One region of the Vallitalea okinawensis genome, then DNA from elsewhere that is predicted to be linked to it. Evidence: riboswitches for the same ligand, from Rfam matches in the RefSeq annotation. Region 1 holds a riboswitch; each other region holds the start of a gene.
What was found. Region 1 has a riboswitch for thiamine pyrophosphate ahead of thiT (energy-coupled thiamine transporter ThiT). Riboswitches for the same ligand answer to the same signal wherever they lie in the genome.
Positions count from the first base shown of each region.

Region 2: it holds a riboswitch for thiamine pyrophosphate, as region 1 does, so the genes downstream of both, thiW (energy coupling factor transporter S component ThiW) here and thiT (energy-coupled thiamine transporter ThiT) in region 1, are expected to answer to the same signal.
Region 3: it holds a riboswitch for thiamine pyrophosphate, as region 1 does, so the genes downstream of both, C1Y58_RS03660 (energy-coupled thiamine transporter ThiT) here and thiT (energy-coupled thiamine transporter ThiT) in region 1, are expected to answer to the same signal.

Region 1 is NZ_PQDH01000009.1:126,285-132,779, forward strand. It holds gene C1Y58_RS20710 (hypothetical protein) at 387-737, shown strand; gene C1Y58_RS20715 (ACT domain-containing protein) at 1,112-1,597, shown strand; tRNA gene C1Y58_RS20720 (tRNA-Leu) at 1,733-1,816, opposite strand; gene thiT (energy-coupled thiamine transporter ThiT) at 1,975-2,619, opposite strand; TPP riboswitch at 2,712-2,809, opposite strand; gene C1Y58_RS20730 (TSUP family transporter) at 3,129-3,893, opposite strand; gene C1Y58_RS20735 (carbohydrate ABC transporter permease) at 4,014-4,823, opposite strand; gene C1Y58_RS20740 (carbohydrate ABC transporter permease) at 4,861-5,772, opposite strand; gene C1Y58_RS20745 (ABC transporter substrate-binding protein) at 5,838-6,495, opposite strand, start outside.
Region 2 is NZ_PQDH01000002.1:831,245-837,739, forward strand. It holds gene guaA (glutamine-hydrolyzing GMP synthase) at 1-1,196, opposite strand, end outside; gene C1Y58_RS08740 (SRPBCC domain-containing protein) at 1,390-1,845, opposite strand; gene C1Y58_RS08745 (DUF6597 domain-containing transcriptional factor) at 1,940-2,716, shown strand; gene udk (uridine kinase) at 2,753-3,370, opposite strand; TPP riboswitch at 3,618-3,725, shown strand; gene thiW (energy coupling factor transporter S component ThiW) at 3,876-4,379, shown strand; gene thiE (thiamine phosphate synthase) at 4,366-4,992, shown strand; gene thiC (phosphomethylpyrimidine synthase ThiC) at 5,025-6,338, shown strand; gene C1Y58_RS08770 (glycoside hydrolase family protein) at 6,408-6,495, opposite strand, start outside.
Region 3 is NZ_PQDH01000001.1:786,530-793,024, forward strand. It holds gene C1Y58_RS03635 (helix-turn-helix domain-containing protein) at 1-437, shown strand, start outside; gene thiD (bifunctional hydroxymethylpyrimidine kinase/phosphomethylpyrimidine kinase) at 535-1,332, opposite strand; gene thiE (thiamine phosphate synthase) at 1,329-1,985, opposite strand; gene thiM (hydroxyethylthiazole kinase) at 1,966-2,796, opposite strand; gene tenA (thiaminase II) at 2,790-3,473, opposite strand; gene C1Y58_RS03660 (energy-coupled thiamine transporter ThiT) at 3,473-4,084, opposite strand; TPP riboswitch at 4,204-4,314, opposite strand; gene C1Y58_RS27220 (hypothetical protein) at 4,385-4,453, opposite strand; gene C1Y58_RS27225 (hypothetical protein) at 4,471-4,527, opposite strand; gene C1Y58_RS03670 (sugar phosphate isomerase/epimerase family protein) at 4,564-5,508, opposite strand; gene C1Y58_RS03675 (helix-turn-helix domain-containing protein) at 5,674-6,495, opposite strand, start outside.

The DNA of each region.
Region 1 (6,495 bases):
ATCTATTATTAACATTTTTTTCATCATTATGATGTATCATGACAAAAAGATAGTTATCGTGCTTTTACGTTTCAAAAAGAGTTAATCCGCTGTTTTTGATAAGTATTTAACAAATTTAATTTGTTACAATTATTACTATTATATAACAAATTATTAAGTTATTCTGAAATCATCTTTATTATTATGTTAAAATTAGATATTATTCGACAATTTACCCTTTGCACATTTGTATATTATAGGATAAAATAGAGATAGGGCTTATACCCTGATGGGGGATGACATGCACTCTGGAACATAACTTGAATAATCAGGTGTATAGGTTTTATTTTACTAATAGGATAAGTGGAAACATGAAGGTTAAAATAAGCGTACAGGAAGGTGCTTAGATGAAAAAAGACAGAGATATAATCGATATAAGCCTCACCACACAAAAAGCTGATGATCTTGAACAAGTATTGAGATTGTATTTTAAACCTTTAAAAGAAAATCATCTATCGGAGCATATCTATCTAACTTACGGAAATATTTTTTCTGTTAGAGAGCTCTATAAAACCGGCGGATTTTATACCGCTCTGGTTTGTTTATTGACTTCGTATTATAATGAACCATCGTTAACTCTGAAGATTGATTCTTTCATTCAGAGCATTAAACCCATTAAGTCTAAAAACTTACAAGAGATTATGGATGATATCGATGGTATCGTAGATCAAATGGAAAAACTCCTCTCTGCAGCTTAGCAGAGAGGAGTTTTTCGCTTTGTTAACAAAATAACCATAGGTAGAGTGTAAATTATAGTAAAATACTTAATGTTGTTGTAAAGCCCGCCTTATTCATGTATAATAGGAATAACAATTACCAAACTTGTCTGAATATTAAATTAGATGCATAAAAATTGACTTCATATTCCATATGTCATAACCTTTGCACAGTACTGAGAACAAGTCAGATAAGACATATAATTATAAGTAGCTGCGCTACATCTTCCATAGGAAGTTTGTAGATTAGGAAAGTCTCCTTGGTGTGAATGAAAACGCTTCAATTTCATCCACTCAATTCAGAGAACTTTCACATAAGACAAAAATAGATACATAATAATAAGAGGGGTGTCAAAATGAAAGATGTTATTACTAATCTTACCATCACACCGGATGTGACATTAATTACTTTAGCCAATGCACCTTCCGATGCTATAATTATTTCAAAAATCTTTAATGCACTAGGAGAAAAGTTAAACATAGATATGATTAGCATGACTCCACCATACAAGGAGAGTATAAGTATTTCTTTTACCATACATGATGAAGATCTAAACGAAGCCATTAAGATCATTAATGAATTAAAACAAAAATATATTGAGAATCTTCGTTTGGATGTTAATTCAACTAATAGTAAGATTTCTTTATACGGTGATGCCATGAAGCATACACCTGGTGTCTTTGCAAAAACATTAGACTTATTGTCTGAGGAAGAAATTGAGATTAAGTTAATCACCACTTCTGAAGTTGATATCAGCTATCTTATCTTTGCTTCAGATGAAACACGAGTAGTAGATACTATATTGAATTACTTTGACCATGTTGAAGTAACTGTAGAGTAAATCACTAAGAGCAAAACACGAACTTTCCTATTCCAAAATAACAGCCTTGTAAGATGATCTTACAAGGCTTATTTTATAGTCACTTTTCATTTTTTTACATAGGTAAAAAGAGCGATATTAATCGCTCTTTTTGATTGGTGCGGATGAAGGGAGTCGAACCCCCACGCCAAGGGCGCTAGATCCTAAGTCTAGTGCGTCTGCCAGTTCCGCCACATCCGCATATTTATTTTGAAGACGATATTTATCTTATCATAGCCTATTATAGTTGTCAAGCACTTCAATAAAAAAATATTTTCCAATCATCAAAAGAAGTAGCAGTTTACAAGGAAAGCCTAAGAGCTAATACTCTCAGACTTTCTATTTAAGATCTCCGTTCTCTAATTCATTGCAGCTTTACCCACCTGCTTAATAGCACTTCTTACTGGTGGAAGCATTAATAAAGCTATTGTAATAACTGCTTCAGGTACTAAATAACTTAAGTTGTAGTAAGCTGAATAGAATATTGGTCCAATGCCTTCTGGCGCATATTCACCGAAAAAGATATAGCCTGATAAGAAAGCGAAAACGAAACGTCCACTTACAGCAACTAAATAACCTATTGTTAAACTATATTTACCTTTTCTAAAGAACCCAGATAATCCGAGCATACCAAATGCTAAGATGTAATCAAAAATTAACTGAACAGGGTGGATAACATAGGGTCCAAGAATCAATTGTAGTAAGCCGTATGTCATTGCTGATAATAGGCCTTGAACAGGACCAAACCAATAACCGATTAATACAACCATCAACATACTTAATAAAGTAGCTGAACCACCGTTCACCAATGGGAATAATGTTGGAATTGGAATCTTCACAAAGGATAATGCCGTACCAAGTGCAAGTGCTACAGCTGAATAAACTAATACCTTAGTATTAAACCTTTTTCTACTGTTGCCGATACCTACGGCAAGAAATAAGATAATGACTGCTAATATACCCATTACGGATTTACCCATAATAGAATCAAAAAATGCTTGCATGTAACATGCCCTCCTCAAAAATTCATTATAAAGAACTGAGACAAAAGAGCAACGAAAAAGCCTTCCTGTTAAGGAAGGCTTGAAATATCTAATTTATAAAATATCCGCTTCCCTACGCCAGTATAACCTGGATCAGGTAATAAGGGTCAGTAATATACTTCTCAGTCCGAAGACTCCCCTAGCTCCATTATTCATGTTCTTTGCTTTCATTATAGTGTATTCACTTTTTTTAGTCAATAGACTTTGTAAAACAACTCTATTTGCATATTACTAATAGGGTCAAGAATGCAAGGAATTCTATTACGCCAGCTGGGAAGACGTCCATGTCTTTGACAGCTGGGCTCACCGTCCATGGTTCGCGGCTCCATAGAACACCTTGCATTCTTTTCGATATCAAATTATTCTTTGTTGTGTATTAAAAAATCTTCATTAAGCCATTAATCCGAACGATCTGCAATTCACTACTCCATAAACATCTTAACTACTCTTATTGTATAACAAATACGCAGTTACATAAAAATATCGTAAACAATTTTCAGCATTAAACCAACGAATACTGCTATGAAGACGGGTCTGATGACTTTTGCACCGTTCTTTATAGCTAACCCTGAACCGATCCAGTGTCCTGCCATGCTGCAGATGGCTGCTGGTATGCCGATAAAGAAAAGTACCTTACCATGGATGATAAAGGTAATTAACGCAGCTATATTAGAGGTTAGATTGACGATCTTTGCATTACCAGATGCTGTAGTCAAGTCAAATCCTATGAACCCTGTATAGAATAGGATCAACAACGTCCCTGTTCCTGGACCATAGAATCCATCATAAGCACCTATTAAGAACGCCGACAATATGGATAGAAGGATAACTTTTGCCATGGGCAAGTTCTTCTTCTCCTCCTTACCAAAACCTCTTTTAGTCATCAGATATATTCCTATAACAGGCAATGTAATAACTAAAACGATTTGTATAACTCTTTCGTCCATCTCTAATACAAGTCGTGCTCCTAAAGCTGATCCAATGAATGCACTGACTATGGATACCAATGCCGCCTGCAAGTGATATCTTTTATTTTTTATAAAGCGCAAAGTAGATAGAAATGTACCTACAGCTGCAGAGAATTTATTCGTACCTAAAGCAAAATGTGCTGGTATACCTGCAAAAAAGTAGGCTGGTACGGAAATTAACCCACCACCACCAGCTATGGAATCCACTAGTCCTGCGAAAAAGACTAAGAGGCAAATAATGCCTAATTGTACCCATGAAATATCCATTTTGTTTCCCCCTTATCCTGTATACATGTTGCCTTATCTGTTATTATAACTTAGCCATGGAAGAAAGTATACAGGATAAAGTATATCAACAAAAAGTAGAGTATTTTAGGTTTATCACGCTTATTTAATTCCTGTTGTACTGATTCCATCTACCAAATACCTCTGGAAGATGATAAATAAAGCAAATGGAGGTACTAAGGATAATACAGACATTGCGAACATGGCTCCCCAATTAGAAACTGAATTTGGGTCAGCGAACATTTTAAGTGCCAAGGATACAGGATACTTCTTCGCATTTTGTAAATAAAGTAATGGAGCTAAAAACTCTTGCCATTTCCAATAAAATGAAAAAATTGCTGATGTTATTAATGCTGGTTTTAATAGTGGAAATATAATCCTACCGAAAATTTGAATCTTTCCACATCCATCTATTTTGGCTGATTCATCTAAAGACTTTGGTATTCCATAGATGAATTGAATAATCATAAAGATAAAGAATGGTACACCAAAAAATGAGGGTAATATAAGGGGTGCATAAGTATTTAACCATCCCAATTTTGAAAATAAGATATATTGAGGTATAATCAAAACTTGGTTAGGAAGCATTAGAGTCAAAATCATGCATGCAAAGAAAATCTTTCTTCCTACAAACTTAATTCTTGAAAAGCCAAAAGCCACCACTGAAGAAGATAATACTTGCGCAATTGTCGATGTAATGACTATAAAGAATGTATTGGCAAAAAAGCGCCCAAAGGATATACCACCAAATCCTTTCCATCCCTCTATATAATTTGTGAACTCCCATTGATCAGGAATTAAAGAACTTGCATTTCCAAATATCTCAGCATTATTCTTGAAAGAACTTGCTAATAACCAGAGAATCGGGTAGAGCATAGTAAATGCCAATGCTCCTAACAACAGATGAAACATCAGTGAATTTATATTTCTTGAACTCTTTCCTTTCACTTTAATCCTCCTTTGACTCATAGAACACCCAATAGGATGATGATTTAAACACAAGAGATGTTAAAATAGCTATAATGATCAATAAAATCCATGCTAAAGCAGATCCATATCCCATGGAGAAATAGGAAAAGGCTTGCTGAAATAGATAAAGAGCATACAGTAGTGTACTATCAAATGGACCACCATCAGTAATAATATAACTTTGAGTGAAGGTCATAAATCCATTAATGGTCTGCATAATAAAATTAAAAAAGATAACGGGTGTTAAGGCAGGAATGGAAATATGAAAAAACCTTCTAAAAGAATTTGCACCATCAATAGCTGCTGCTTCATAAAGTGTTTTAGGAATTTGTTTTAATCCCGCAAGGAATATAAGCATAGGTGAACCAAACTGCCATACTGCTAAAATAATGAGTGTTCCCAATGCTGTATTAGGGCTTGCAATCCAGCTAAAAGGTTCTTCCATTAGTCCTAGACTCATAAGGATATCATTGAGAGCACCTTCTCTACCAAATAACTGCCTCCACATGACTGCTACAGCTACACTACCACCAATTATTGAAGGTATGTATAATACTGTCCTATAGAAACCTATACCTTTTCTTTTTTGTGTTAAGAGCATGGCAATAAATAAGGCAAAAGCTAATCTAGCAGGTACCGATATTAATACAAACTTAAATGTAACAGCTAATGACTTGATAAATCGAGGGTCATTAAACAGAATATTCTTATAATTATCTAACCCAATCCATACTGGGGATGAAACAATATCATATTGAGATAAGGAAAGGAAAAAGGATGCAACAAAAGGAACAAGTGTGAATACAATAAAACCAATTAACCAAGGCGCTATAAACAAATATCCCATTTTATTGTCTATATCTTTCACTTTTCCTTTATTTTTTTTAATCACATTAGGACCTCCATTCTGAAAATATAGACTCGACACAAAATGTTATCGAGTCTATGTTAATCCATTTATTTATTTAATATTTTTTCTGCTTCATTGAAGAATTGATCTGCTGCTTGTTCTGGAGTTATTTGCTTAAACATAACCTGCTGATATGTGTTCTCTAATACTTTATCAACCTCACCGTGAACAGAAGGTTCAGGTTTAGAAATAGGTGTAGAATGATTCACAGCCAATGCAAGATAATCAAACATTTCCACTTGGCTTGGCTCTAATAATGGTTTAAGTGCTTCGCTAACCTTCGTAGAAATAGGAACTCCTCTTTCTGCCATTAAAATCTTGTTTGCTTCTATTGAATTGGTAAAGAAATCAATAAAACTAACTGCCTCATCTTTATAATCTGAAGATGCTGCTACAGATAAAAATTGTCCTGGCTTAATGTAAAGACCATCCATCTTCTGGTCTTCTCCTTTAGGAAGAACAGTCATTTTAATTGTATCTTCCGCTGCTGATTGAACAGCTATAATTTGATTACTAAATAGATAACTCATAGCTGCTTCACCAGTTGCTACATGATTTTCTTCCACAGATCTTTTTTCATTTGCTGCATCGGCTGGTAAGCCTATGCCTTTTTCTTTTATCTCTAGTTCTCTACTCATAAATTCTATAAAGTCCGATTTTTCAAATCCCAATGTCTTGTTGTCTGCTGAATAAAAAGATTTACCA
Region 2 (6,495 bases), on a different contig from region 1:
ATAACACGAATAGCAAGACCTGGTCCTGGGAAAGGTTGACGACTAACTAAGAATTCTGGGATACCTAATTCTCTACCTAATTGTCTTACCTCATCTTTAAAAAGATCACGTAAAGGTTCAATTATTTCTTTAAAGTCTACGTGGTCAGGTAGCCCTCCAACGTTATGGTGACTCTTAATAACTGCAGCATTCTTTGTACCACTTTCAATTACGTCTGGATAAATTGTACCTTGTACTAAGAAATCAACTTTTCCAATTTTCTTGGCTTCTTCTTCAAAAACACGGATAAATTCTTCACCAATGATCTTACGTTTTTCCTCTGGATCGTCTTTCCCTGCTAATCGACCTAGGAAACGTTCTTGAACATTTACACGAATAAGGTTCATATCGAATTGCTCACTAAAGATTTGTTCTACTTCATCACCTTCATTTTTACGAAGTAGACCATGATCAACGAAAATACATGTTAATTGCTTACCAACTGCTTTATGAATAAGAACTGCTGCTACTGATGAATCTACTCCACCAGAAAGAGCACAAAGTACTTTCTTATCACCGATTTTTTCTTTAATAGCTTTTATGGATTCACTAGCAAAATCTTTCATGATCCAATCCCCACTACATACACAGACCTCTTTTAAGAAATTTCTTAACATCTTATTTCCTTCTGGTGTATGAAGTACTTCTGGATGGAATTGAACACCATATAATTTCTTCTCTTTATTTTCCATTGCTGCTACTGGACAAGTTTCTGTGGTAGCTGTTATATCAAAACCTTTTGGAGGTTCTGAAATATAGTAAGTATGACTCATCCAACAAGTTGTTTCTTCTTCTACAGTATTAAACAAAGCACTTTTTGAATTTACTTTTAACTCTGTTTTACCATATTCTCTTTGATCAGCTTTGCTTACTTCACCACCTAATAAGTAGCCCATCATTTGGCAACCGTAGCAAATACCTAATACAGGAATATCTAAATCAAAAATACCTTTATCTACAATTGGTGCATCTTCTTCATATACAACACTTGGTCCACCTGTAAAAATAATACCTTTTGGATTTTTTTCTTTAATCTCTTCTAAAGGAGTATCATAAGGCATTACTTCACAGTATACATTAGCTTCTCTTACCCTTCTTGCAATAAGTTGATTATACTGTCCACCAAAGTCTAGTACGATGACTAATTCATGACGCATCTCTTTACCTCCTGAGTTTTGACCATTTTATTCCTCAAATTCCTCTGACTGTCGATTCAGAGAAAGCACTAAGCCAACTCATAATTATAACAAATGATAACATAAAAACACATCTAAGTCCATAACACAATTTAACTTTTTTGAACTAAAAAAGCTGACCCTAGATATATTGCTTAGAATCAGCTTTTTCATATTACTCATGTAGACCTATATTAAGCGGTTTACCTGTTTCAGCAAGTGTCTTAATATTTGACAACATAAGCCACCAGTTTTCTTTTGTATTTTCATAGGCTGGGTCACCCTCATCCCAATCATCATGAATAACAATAAGCTTTACAAAGTGCTCCGATGGCTTGAGTTCATAAGTTATTGTTGAGGAAAATCTATTACCATTATCTCTATAAGCATCACCAACTATAAATGTATGCTTAAGTTTTTCATTCACTTTAACGTCCTCAATAATCCCTTGAATATGAAGAGTATTGTCACCATCTCTTCCAGGACCAATATATTGAATAGAGTCTCCTTTTTTAAATGTTGAATGGACTTCAGCTCCATAAAAAATTTTTGAACTTCCTTCTGGAGTTGTAAGAATTGACCATATGTTTTCTAAGCTTGAAGCAATATAAAAATGATAGACTAATTTCATAGAAATAACCTCCTTCAATCTTGATAATACTATTATAATGTTCTAAAATATAAATGTATTGTAGAAATGCGACATAAAAAAGGAGGTTATTAATATGAAACCAGACTATTTAAATGCTATTGTGCATATGAATGAACTTGAGAATCAAACAAGTTTCAATATAATCCCTCCAAGTAATGATTTAAAGCATATAGTTGAATTATTTTGGTCCATTAAGTGGAATCTTCCTGATGGGAAAGTATTTAATCAACAAATTATTCCCAATCCTCATATCAATATTGTTCATTATGGTGATTCTACTTTTGTAGAAGGAGTCGTTAAAAAATTGTTTGAATATCATCTGCAGAGTTCTGGTGAGATCTTAGGAATCAAATTCAAAATAGGTGCTTTTAACAACTTGACAAAGGTAAAAATGAGTACATTTACAAATCAAAAAATCCAAATTGGTGAAATACTTGAACCTACTCAATGGGAAAATCTGAAGGATTTGAATAGCACTGAAGAAAAGGTTGTATATATGGAAAATCTCTTACTTAACTACGCACATCCAGTAGATAATAAAGGTTTATTTGTAGAAAAAGTTATCAACTATATACGAGAAAATAAGTCCATAACTTCTGTTGATATGGTTGCTAAAAACTTCAATAAGAATATTAGAAGTATACAAAGAGATTTTGATACCTATGTAGGCGTAAATCCTAAGTGGATCATACGCATGTTCAGGTTGCAGGAACTAAATAAGGAATTAGAAATGGATTCTACTCCTCATTGGGCTGATCTTGCAGCAAAGCTAGGGTATGCAGATCAACCCCATATGATCAATGATTTTAAATCAATTTTAGGCATTACACCAAGAGAATATAAAGAATAGACATAGAAAGAGGGTGGCGTCAGAGCCACCCTCTATTTATTCCGATAATAGTGCATTTATTTTATCAATAAGCATAGATAAAGCAACTTTATTATAGCCACCCTCTGGGATAATAATATCAGCATACTTTTTACTTGGTTCAACAAACTCTTCATGCATGATTTTAACTGTTGTTAGATATTGATCGATAACAGCATCTAAACATCTACCGCGTTCTTTAACGTCTCTTAATAAACGGCGGATAATACGTACATCTGAATCTGTATCAACAAAGACTTTAATATCGAAAGCATCTCGAAGTTCTTTGTTTTCAAAAATTAAAATACCTTCAACGATAATAACACGGGAAGGTTGCACATTGACTGTTTCTTCCATGCGATTATGACTTACAAAAGAATATACTGGTCGTTCAATACATTCATCTTTTTTTAATAGATTGAGATGCTGAATTAACATATCTGTATCAAATGCATTAGGATGATCATAATTCAGTCTTGCTCTCTCTTCCAGTGATAATTCATCATGTGCTCTATAATAGTAATCATGACATAATGTCACAACTTTCTCTCCAAATTGTTCAGTTAGCTTTTTTACTAAAGTTGTCTTACCAGAGCCGGTCCCCCCAGCTATGCCTATGATAATCGTATCTTTCAAATTTCACCACTCCATTAGGTATTTGTTAATATCTATTTAAACATCTCTATAATTTTATCAGTCAAGTTGCACTTTGTCAAAAGAATAATATTTCTAAATATATTATTAACTTATGCAGTGAATTTACACTCAATATAAGCAAACAACCAAAATTCATTCGGATTTTTGCATGAATTATCTAGTAAATACATCCAATATATCTTGCTTAAATAATCAATCTATGTTATGATGCAATTGAAAACTTAATAAGAATCGCTAGGGGGGCTGGTAATGCCAGCTGAGATAAAGAACTTAATTCTTTGACCCTTGACCTGATCTGGTTAATACCAGCGTAGGGAAGCATATAATAATTATTTCTGACTTATAAGCACAACTCTACAGTTGTGCTTTTTATATTTGTCTTTTTATATTTATTTGTATGAAACCATGCTTTCTTACCCACTCAACTAATAGATAACCATTCAGTGTCATCATGTGATTAAGTATTGACAAAGGAGGGTTTTCAATGCAGGTAAATACACGTAAAATTACCATTTCAGCTTTATTTATTGCTATTGGTGTAGCACTTAGCCAACTGTACATACCAATAGGTGTCTCAAAATGTTTTCCTATCCAACATTTTATTAACGTCATATCAGCTATATTTCTTGGACCATTTTATGCGGTTTTAAATGCTTTTCTCATTTCTTTAATTCGTAACCTGTTAGGAATGGGATCCCTATTAGCTTTCCCTGGTAGTATGGTTGGAGCGTTATTGGCTGGTATCTTTCATCACTACTTCAAAAACATGTACATAACAGCCATAGGAGAAATCATTGGAACTGGATTATTGGGTGCATTAATAGCTATTCCAATCGCTAATATCTTTATGGGAAGTAGTTATGGTGCTTTCTTCTTCATTCCACCTTTTATCATCAGCACAGTAGCTGGATCACTCATAGCGATTATTGTTATGAAGTGTATACCAGTAAAGAAAATAAATGAGTTGAAACGCTATGAACTCAAATAAACAATTATATCTCGTAACAGATCATCGAATACCATTTGATCTGTTGGAGAAAAAAGTGAAACTCTGTCTTGAAGCAGGTATTGATGTTCTTCAATACAGAAATAAGTATGCTGATACTCGAGTCCAATATGAAGAATCAAGCAGACTAAAAAAATTATGCCATGAATTTGGAGTTCCATTCATTATTAATGATCGAATTGATGTCGCACTAAGCATTGATGCTGATGGCATTCATCTGGGTCAGAGTGATATGCCTTTAGATATCGCTCGACAACTTCTTGGACCTGATAAGCTTTTAGGAGCATCTGTTCATAACAGCCAAGAAGCTTATGATGCCATAAAGGCTGGTGCAGACCATGTAGGTGTAGGTGCACTTTTCCACACATCCACTAAAGTCAATACTAAGTTAATCTCTTTAATCGTATTAGAAGAGATTAGAGCTACCATTAAAGATATACCTATCTATGGAATTGGTGGTATCACACCCAATAACTTAACTTCTGAGTATTTAAAGATTTTAGACGGTGCTGCTATTATTTCTGCCATATTAAATTGTAGTAATCCTACAACAGAAGTTAAGAAATTTAATGCTTTATTAAAGAAACAAAACTAAATCTTTATTATGATATAAAAGGAGATAATACCATGACATATTCAACTCAAATGGATGCTGCTAAAAAAGGCATCGTAACTGAAGCAATGAAAATTGTTGCTAACAAAGAAAATATGGACATTAATACACTTAGAGAAAAGATAGCAAAGGGAACTATCGTCATACCAGCTAATAAGAACCATACAAGTATTAGTGCTGAAGGTATTGGAGAAGGCTGTAAAACGAAAATTAACGTCAACCTTGGAATTTCAAAAGATTGCTATAACATCGAAAAAGAACTTGAGAAAGTACAAACGGCTATTGACATGCATGTAGAATCCATTATGGATCTAAGTAATTACGGAAAAACCGAGGAGTTCAGAAAGCGTGTCGTTGATATGTCTCCAGCCATGATTGGTACTGTACCTGTATATGATGCATTTGGTTTTTATGAAAAAGAATTGAAAGACATAACAGCTAAAGAGTTTCTTGATGTCGTTGATAAACATGGTCAAGATGGTGTAGACTTCGTTACCATTCATGCAGGTATGAATCGAGAAAGTGCTGAAACTTTTAAGAGAAACCCACGACTAACCAATATTGTATCGCGTGGTGGTTCACTGATGTTTGCATGGATGGAATTAACAGGTAATGAAAATCCGTTTTATGAATATTATGATGAGCTATTAGACATTTGTGCTAAATATGATATTACCATCAGCCTTGGTGATGCTTGTCGTCCTGGTTCTATTGCAGATTCCACTGATGCTTCCCAGATTAAAGAGCTGATTACTTTAGGTGAATTAACAAAAAGAGCTTGGGCTAAGAATGTTCAGGTTATGATAGAGGGTCCTGGCCACATGGCATTAGATGAAATTAAGGCTAATATGCTATTAGAGAAAAAGCTATGCCATAATGCACCTTTCTATGTATTAGGCCCTTTAGTAACAGATGTAGCCCCAGGCTATGACCACATTACTGGTGCAATTGGTGGAGCTATTGCAGCTTCTTCAGGTGCCGATTTCTTATGTTATGTAACGCCTGCCGAACATTTAAGGTTACCTACTCTAGATGATATGAAAGAAGGTATTATCGCATCAAAGATAGCCGCTCATGCTGGTGATATTGCAAAGAAAATTCCAGGTGCTAGAGCTTGGGATAATGCTATGAGCCATGCAAGACAACAACTGGATTGGGACAAGATGTTTGACTTAGCTATTGACTCCGAAAAAGCTCGTCGCTATCGTAAGGACGCTAAACTTGAAGATGAAAAAACCTGTTCCATGTGCGGTAAAATGTGTGCCATTCGTAATGTCAATAAAGTATTGGATGGAGAAGATATTAATATACTAAGAAATGATGCCTAAATGAGATAATATTCATATAACCCTACCTAAAAAATCACTTAGGTAGGGTTAATCTTTTGGAGTTATCCATTAGCTATACCAACTTAATAAATCCGTACTCTTAAGTACTGCTAATGCAGCTCCATGTTTATCATCGTATTCACCATGTATAAACATT
Region 3 (6,495 bases), on a different contig from region 1:
CTGACATCTTCACTATAGTAGAATTTGATACTCTAGAAGAATTAGTAGATACCATAAAATCCTTTAGTATTGAGATTTGTAAAATGGTAAAAAGAAGTAAACAGATAAAGTCCAATAATCAGACCCAAAAGATGATTAACTATATAGAAACTAAATACGATGATCCTTTATTTTCAACTGAACAAATGGCTTCACACTTCAATATGTCATCAGCAAGCCTATGCCAAGTCTTTAAAAATAGTACAGGATATAAAATTTCAGATTATGTAATTGAGTTAAGAATTAATAAAGCTAAAAACATGTTAGTAACTACAGACCTTCAATTGAAAATGATTGCAGAATACGTGGGATATTTTAATGTTTCCAGCTTTATAAGAAGGTTCAAGAAAATAGAAGGCATCACACCTGGAAATTATCGAGATTTGAATAAAGCCTGACCATTCTATTAGTTGGTTTCTCTTATTAAAAAAAGAGCGATCTTCCCATCGCTCTTTTATTAATATTAACTCTTATCTACTTATATATATCACTCTATCATTTATTCATCGCTTGTATAATCTGGTAGCAATGGTTCAATGGTCCACGACCTTTACCTAGATCCATCTGATCTTCAATAGCTCCTGTGATAAATGATTTACTACGTCGAACACACTCTTCTAAACTATATCCTAAGGCAAGATTACTAGCAATAGCAGAGGAAAGTGTACAGCCTGTTCCATGGGTATTGGCATTATCTACTCTATGCCCTTCAATCCAATAGTATTGACCATCTGAATAAAGTAAATCATTGGCGTGTTCTTCTAGATGACCACCTTTAATTAATATACTCCCATTCACCATTTCACTTATCTTTTTAGCTGCTTTCATCATATCATCTGTGGTTTGAATGGTCATATCACTTAACAAGGCTGCTTCATATAAATTAGGTGTTATCACCGTTGCTAATGGCAGCAACCTTGAACATAGAGCTGTCATAGCTGACTCTTCCAATAATAAACTACCAGAAGTTGCAACCATCACTGGATCAACTACCATATGCTTAGGCTGGTACTTCTTTAACCCCTCAGCAATGGTTTCAATAATGTCTTTTGATGCCACCATACCAATTTTAACACTGTCGGGTGGTATATCCGTAAACACACAATCCATTTGATTTTTTACAAAAGCTGTTGTACATTCTTCTATACCATAAACACCTGTTGTATTTTGAGCTGTTAATGCAGTAATGACACTCATCCCATAACAACCATGAGCCATAATCGTTTTTAAATCTGCTTGAATCCCTGCACCACCACTACAGTCTGATCCTGCAATTGTTAATACTTTTTTCACTCGTTATCCCTCACTTCACTAAATAGAACATCGCATTTATTTCGTAACTCCTCTGCTGCAGCTCCACAATCCTCCTTTGCAAGAATCGCCGATACGACTGCAACACCACATATACCACCGCCTTTAAGTTCTTTAATATTGTCACTATTAATACCTCCAATAGCAACAACAGGTACATCAACTGCATCGCAAATTCCACGGAGTGTATCAAAGGCAATGGCTGATGCATCATCTTTTGTCATGGTTGGAAACATAGCACCAACCCCTAAATAATCAGCACCTTCTTTAACCGCTTTAACTGCTTCATCAACTGTGCCTACAGAGACTCCAAGTATCTTCCCTTCACCAAGGCGTTCTCGGGTCTTAACGACATCATCATCCTCTTGTCCAATGTGTACACCGTCTGCATCACAGGCAAGGGCAATATCAACAGCATCGTTGATAACGAAGGGCACTTGATAATCCTTGGCAATGTTCTTCATTTCCTTGGCTAATACTAAAAATTTTTCCTTTGCTAAATCCTTTTCTCGTAATTGCAGAAATGTTACACCATTTTTAAGGCTGGCTTCAACCTGTTGGCATAGACCTTTTTCATCAGCCCATGAACGATCTGTTACTAAGTATAGTCCTAATTTATTCTTCAAAGTATTCAACACGTACACCTTCTTCTAGTTGATCTTCTGTCATTAAGCTAACCTCATCTATGAGATACATTCTGAAATGACCGGTTCCCTCTTCACGTTCCAATACTTTTGCGGCAGCTTTTTCGCCAGCAAAGCTCATATGAACAATGGCATGTACTGTACTTTCAAAAACTTCATCAGGTTGTCCACCACAATATGTAGCAATCATACTACCAAGCATACAGCCTGTTCCTGTTATTCGTGCCATTAATGTATGTCCATTTCGGCACAATGCCACTTTTTTACCGTCAGTGATAATATCCAATGAACCGGTGATCACAACAATACTACCAAACTTTAAAGCAGCTTTTTTTGCAAAGGTAATAGATGAGTTCAATGTATCATCGGTTATCATATCTTCCTCTTGAACATCCACACCACTGGTTGTTTTTGCATTGTTATAAAGGGCACGAATTTCTGAACTATTTCCTTTAATAACAGCAATTTTAAAATGCTCTAATAAGCGACCTGCTGTTTCATTACGCAGTGTAGAAGCACCCACTCCAACAGGATCTAAAACGATAGGTTTTCCTAGGGCATTTGCTTTTTTACCTGCTAACAGCATGGACTCTACTGTTCTTGTATTAAGTGTACCAATGTTTAAATAAAGAGCACTACTAATGGCTACAATCTCCTCAACTTCTTTCGCATCATCTGCCATCAAAGGTGCGCCTCCTGTTGCTAAAACCATATTAGCGCAATCATTTACTGTTACATAGTTGGTGATATTATGAACTAGAGGCGTTTTTTCTCTAAGATTTGTCATCATTTTTTTTAACATGAGTATTCTCCTTCATTCATTTTATAGCTCATATCCCAAAAAGCCATTTCATATTCACAGGATGTCAAAAAGATCTGAATAAGATGTTCTTCTTCCTCTTTAGAAATACCTTCACAAATCCGATCCAATAATCGACAAGATTCCAAACTAAACTCTTCAAATTCTTTTCCTGCATAAGCTTCTATCCACGCCTTGTAATAGTTACTTTCCAAGTTATCTTTATAACCTTCTTTAAGCGCTTTCCCGATATGTTCATAGGTAAGGGTACATGGCAATGCTGACATAAATATTTCTTTCACATTCCCTGTTGGTAAGAAACTCAGCATGTAATCTAGATAAGCTCTATTCTCTGGCAAAACCGGGTCCTTATCCACTTTATAAACATCTAGACCATAATCCATCAAATACTGGGTATGCATATTGGTTTCATCAGAAACCACCACACCGATGCAACTGTGCAAGAACTGTAAATCTTCAATCCGGTCCACCAACAGAAATGCACCAGCATAGACTTTACCATAGTCCTTTAAGTACAGCGAGTCTTGAATAAGGTACTGTTTAAATCTATCACGTGACAATGTACCTTCTCCCAGCCCTTTTACAAATGGATGATCTAAATATTTTTCATAATAAGCCTGAACACGTTGATCATTTACTAAACGCCATGAAAAGGTCATTAAATCACCTTCTTTCTTAAAACGCTTAACTTAGCAAAATTATTAGCTGATAGCAATAATAACACTAAAACACTTAAGGCAGCTTCAACACCATAACCTGTTACATTATAAACTATTGAATACAACCAAGTATTCATTCCTTCAGGAGCAAATTCTCCAAAAAAGATAATCCCTGAAAGAATACTAAAACATGTTGATAATGTCACTGCAAGTCCTGCACCTAACCCTAGTTTCACTTTACTCTTCGTTCCAAACATCGGCACAAACGCTACTGCCATCATAGCCCCAAAATAATCAAGAGGCAGTTGCATGATAAAATAGGGTGGCTGCACAATAATTTTTAAGAATGCAACGACAATGGCTGATAATAAAGCCTCCTCTGTGCCGAATAATACGGCTAAAAGCATAATAGGTAAAATTGAAAGTAAACTACATCCTCCGCCCTGTGGAAAGGGTACGAGTTTAATGGTGTATAACACCATGGTCAATGCGGAAACAAGTCCTACACGTGTCAGTAATCTAGCATTAAATTGAATGCCAATGAGCTGACGTATGCTAACGAAAAAGACTGCACTTGTCAGTAGAATTGCAATAATAACTGCACTATTCAAAAATGATCTCCCTCTCTATATCTCATATTAAAATTTTATATAAAAGGAATACCACTAAATAAGTCAGGGAAATCCAAGACAAAAGAAAAAACGCGCTACCAAAGGCAACACGTTTTAAAAACACGGTCATAATATTTTCCTTACGCTGGCATTACCCATACAAGTTAGAGGGTCTACATCGTATTAGATGTACTCTCAGCCTGATTACACAAGCTCCCCTTATATATAAAATTATAGTTCATTATACCTCTTTTTTAATCATGTATCAAGCCTTTCTCCCAAAATTTAAATCTGGTATTTTTAATCATTCTCCTTTTCATTATATCGACCACGATCCACATAGTGTGTATGAAGAATTTCATGTGCCACATGGCTATTTGGTTTTTCTAAGAAATCTGCCCTCCACCGCTTAAACAGCCACCTGGGCAACACATGATTTCAATAAATTGATAAGGTGATGTACACTTCCATACTCTCTTTTAATTGAGCCTTCGTATAAGTTCACTTACTCCACTTTTTATCATCTCAGGTGTATTGTATTGACAGAGCTCTAGAACTTTAATCTGAGCAGTATGAATGTATTCAAGATAATTATCCAATACGTTGCTTTTCGTATAAGGAGCAAAATGATCCTCAAAGTTCTCATTAAGATCATGAATATGAACCCCTAACAATTTATCCTTATATTTTTCCAGTACTTTGTGCCCATCAAAAGTCTTTAACCTGTCTAACATTTCTCCATGTCCAATATCATACCACATATAAACAGGTGCTCCTTGTAAACCTGTGAAAATCATTTCATATTCATCGGAGTTAGGTATTTCATGGTAATTGGCTCTATTCTCCAACCCTAATTTCACATGTATGTTCTTCTTAGCCATATAGTTGCATATCTCTTCTAAACTATTGATTATTAATTCTGTATGTACTAAATTAAATCTCTGCCTAAGTGAAATAGCTTCTTCAAATAATTGACTGTATGCTTGAGACTCTACTCCATCATTAAGATATACCCGACGAAGCTTATCATTATAATACCCATCATCTTCTGGACATACAATAACTTTACTTGAATGAATGACAATGGCTTCTGCATCCAACCTGTTTGCGTATTCAACAGTTCTAATGGTATATTCAATGGCTTGTCTCCTTTTGTCATTATCCTCAAACCCTAAAAATACTGAAGATGGTCCAAATTCTGGTGATGCTTTTGGACATACATTATGTAAGCTTGAAACCGTCATTTGTCCTGATTCGATAAGTGGATACATCTCTCTTATCATTTGTTCAGTTACATTATAGTTTAACTCCACTTGATTGAAGCCTAACTCTTTAATTTCTTTTAACATATCATATCCTGAGAAATCTTTCATCTCAGCTTTATGCACATTCCATGAAGAGGAGCAAGAGAAATTATTAATCATTTATATCCCCCGTTCAATACACTTTATATCCTTTAGTGTTTAATATTTTTTTCTACATCTAGGGTTTAAAAATGATTTTTGTTAATAAACCCAAAAGTAGGTGAACAATCATTAAAATAATTATACATCTACCTTTAGGAAAGAAAATGGCTTATTCTGTTGACCTTATGGCATATTCTGTTTTCGATAGTCAGTTGGAGAAAGCTTAAAGAATTTCTTGAATTTCTTTGAGAAATATAAAGCATCATTATAACCTAATTCATACGCAATTTGTCTGATGTTCATATCCGTATTCAATAGCATTATACTTGCTTCATCCATTTTAATATGATCCACATATTGCAGAAGTGAAAACTCTGTGATTTCTTTAAAAATATGGGCCAAATAATCTGTAGATACATTACAGTTTTCTGCAATCTGCTTGACTGTAATCTTCTCATGTTGATGACTTTTAATATATTCAATAGCTTCCTGAACGATAATATTTTTGCTATCAATTTTTACCTGATCACAATCATTGTTTAGGTTTAATCTTCTTTTGACACGCCAAATTAATTGTAAAATAATAGCTTCTACTATTTGTTTCGTACCGAGTTCTTGCTCTTCTAGTTCAATAATGATCTGTTCCATTAAGGTTACAATATCTTTATCAGCATTTCTGATGATTTGCTCTTGAGGATGACTTAATTGATCCATTTGCTTATATCTAAATTTCAAATAGATAAATTCTAAGGGTTCTATATAACTTACTTCCCTATGTTTTTGACCAGGATGGATGATATAAAAGTCTCCTGCATGTGCAATATGTTCTTGGTCATCACACCAATATTTCACTGCCCCTTTTCTTATATAAACATATTCATTGGAGTGATGCAGATGCTCCCAAAAACTCCATTTCTCCTCTGCCTTATTAATTCCCACTGCTACAAACTTAGGAATCGTATATACTTCAGAAAATCTTTTACTAAATTCATAAACTCTATTGGA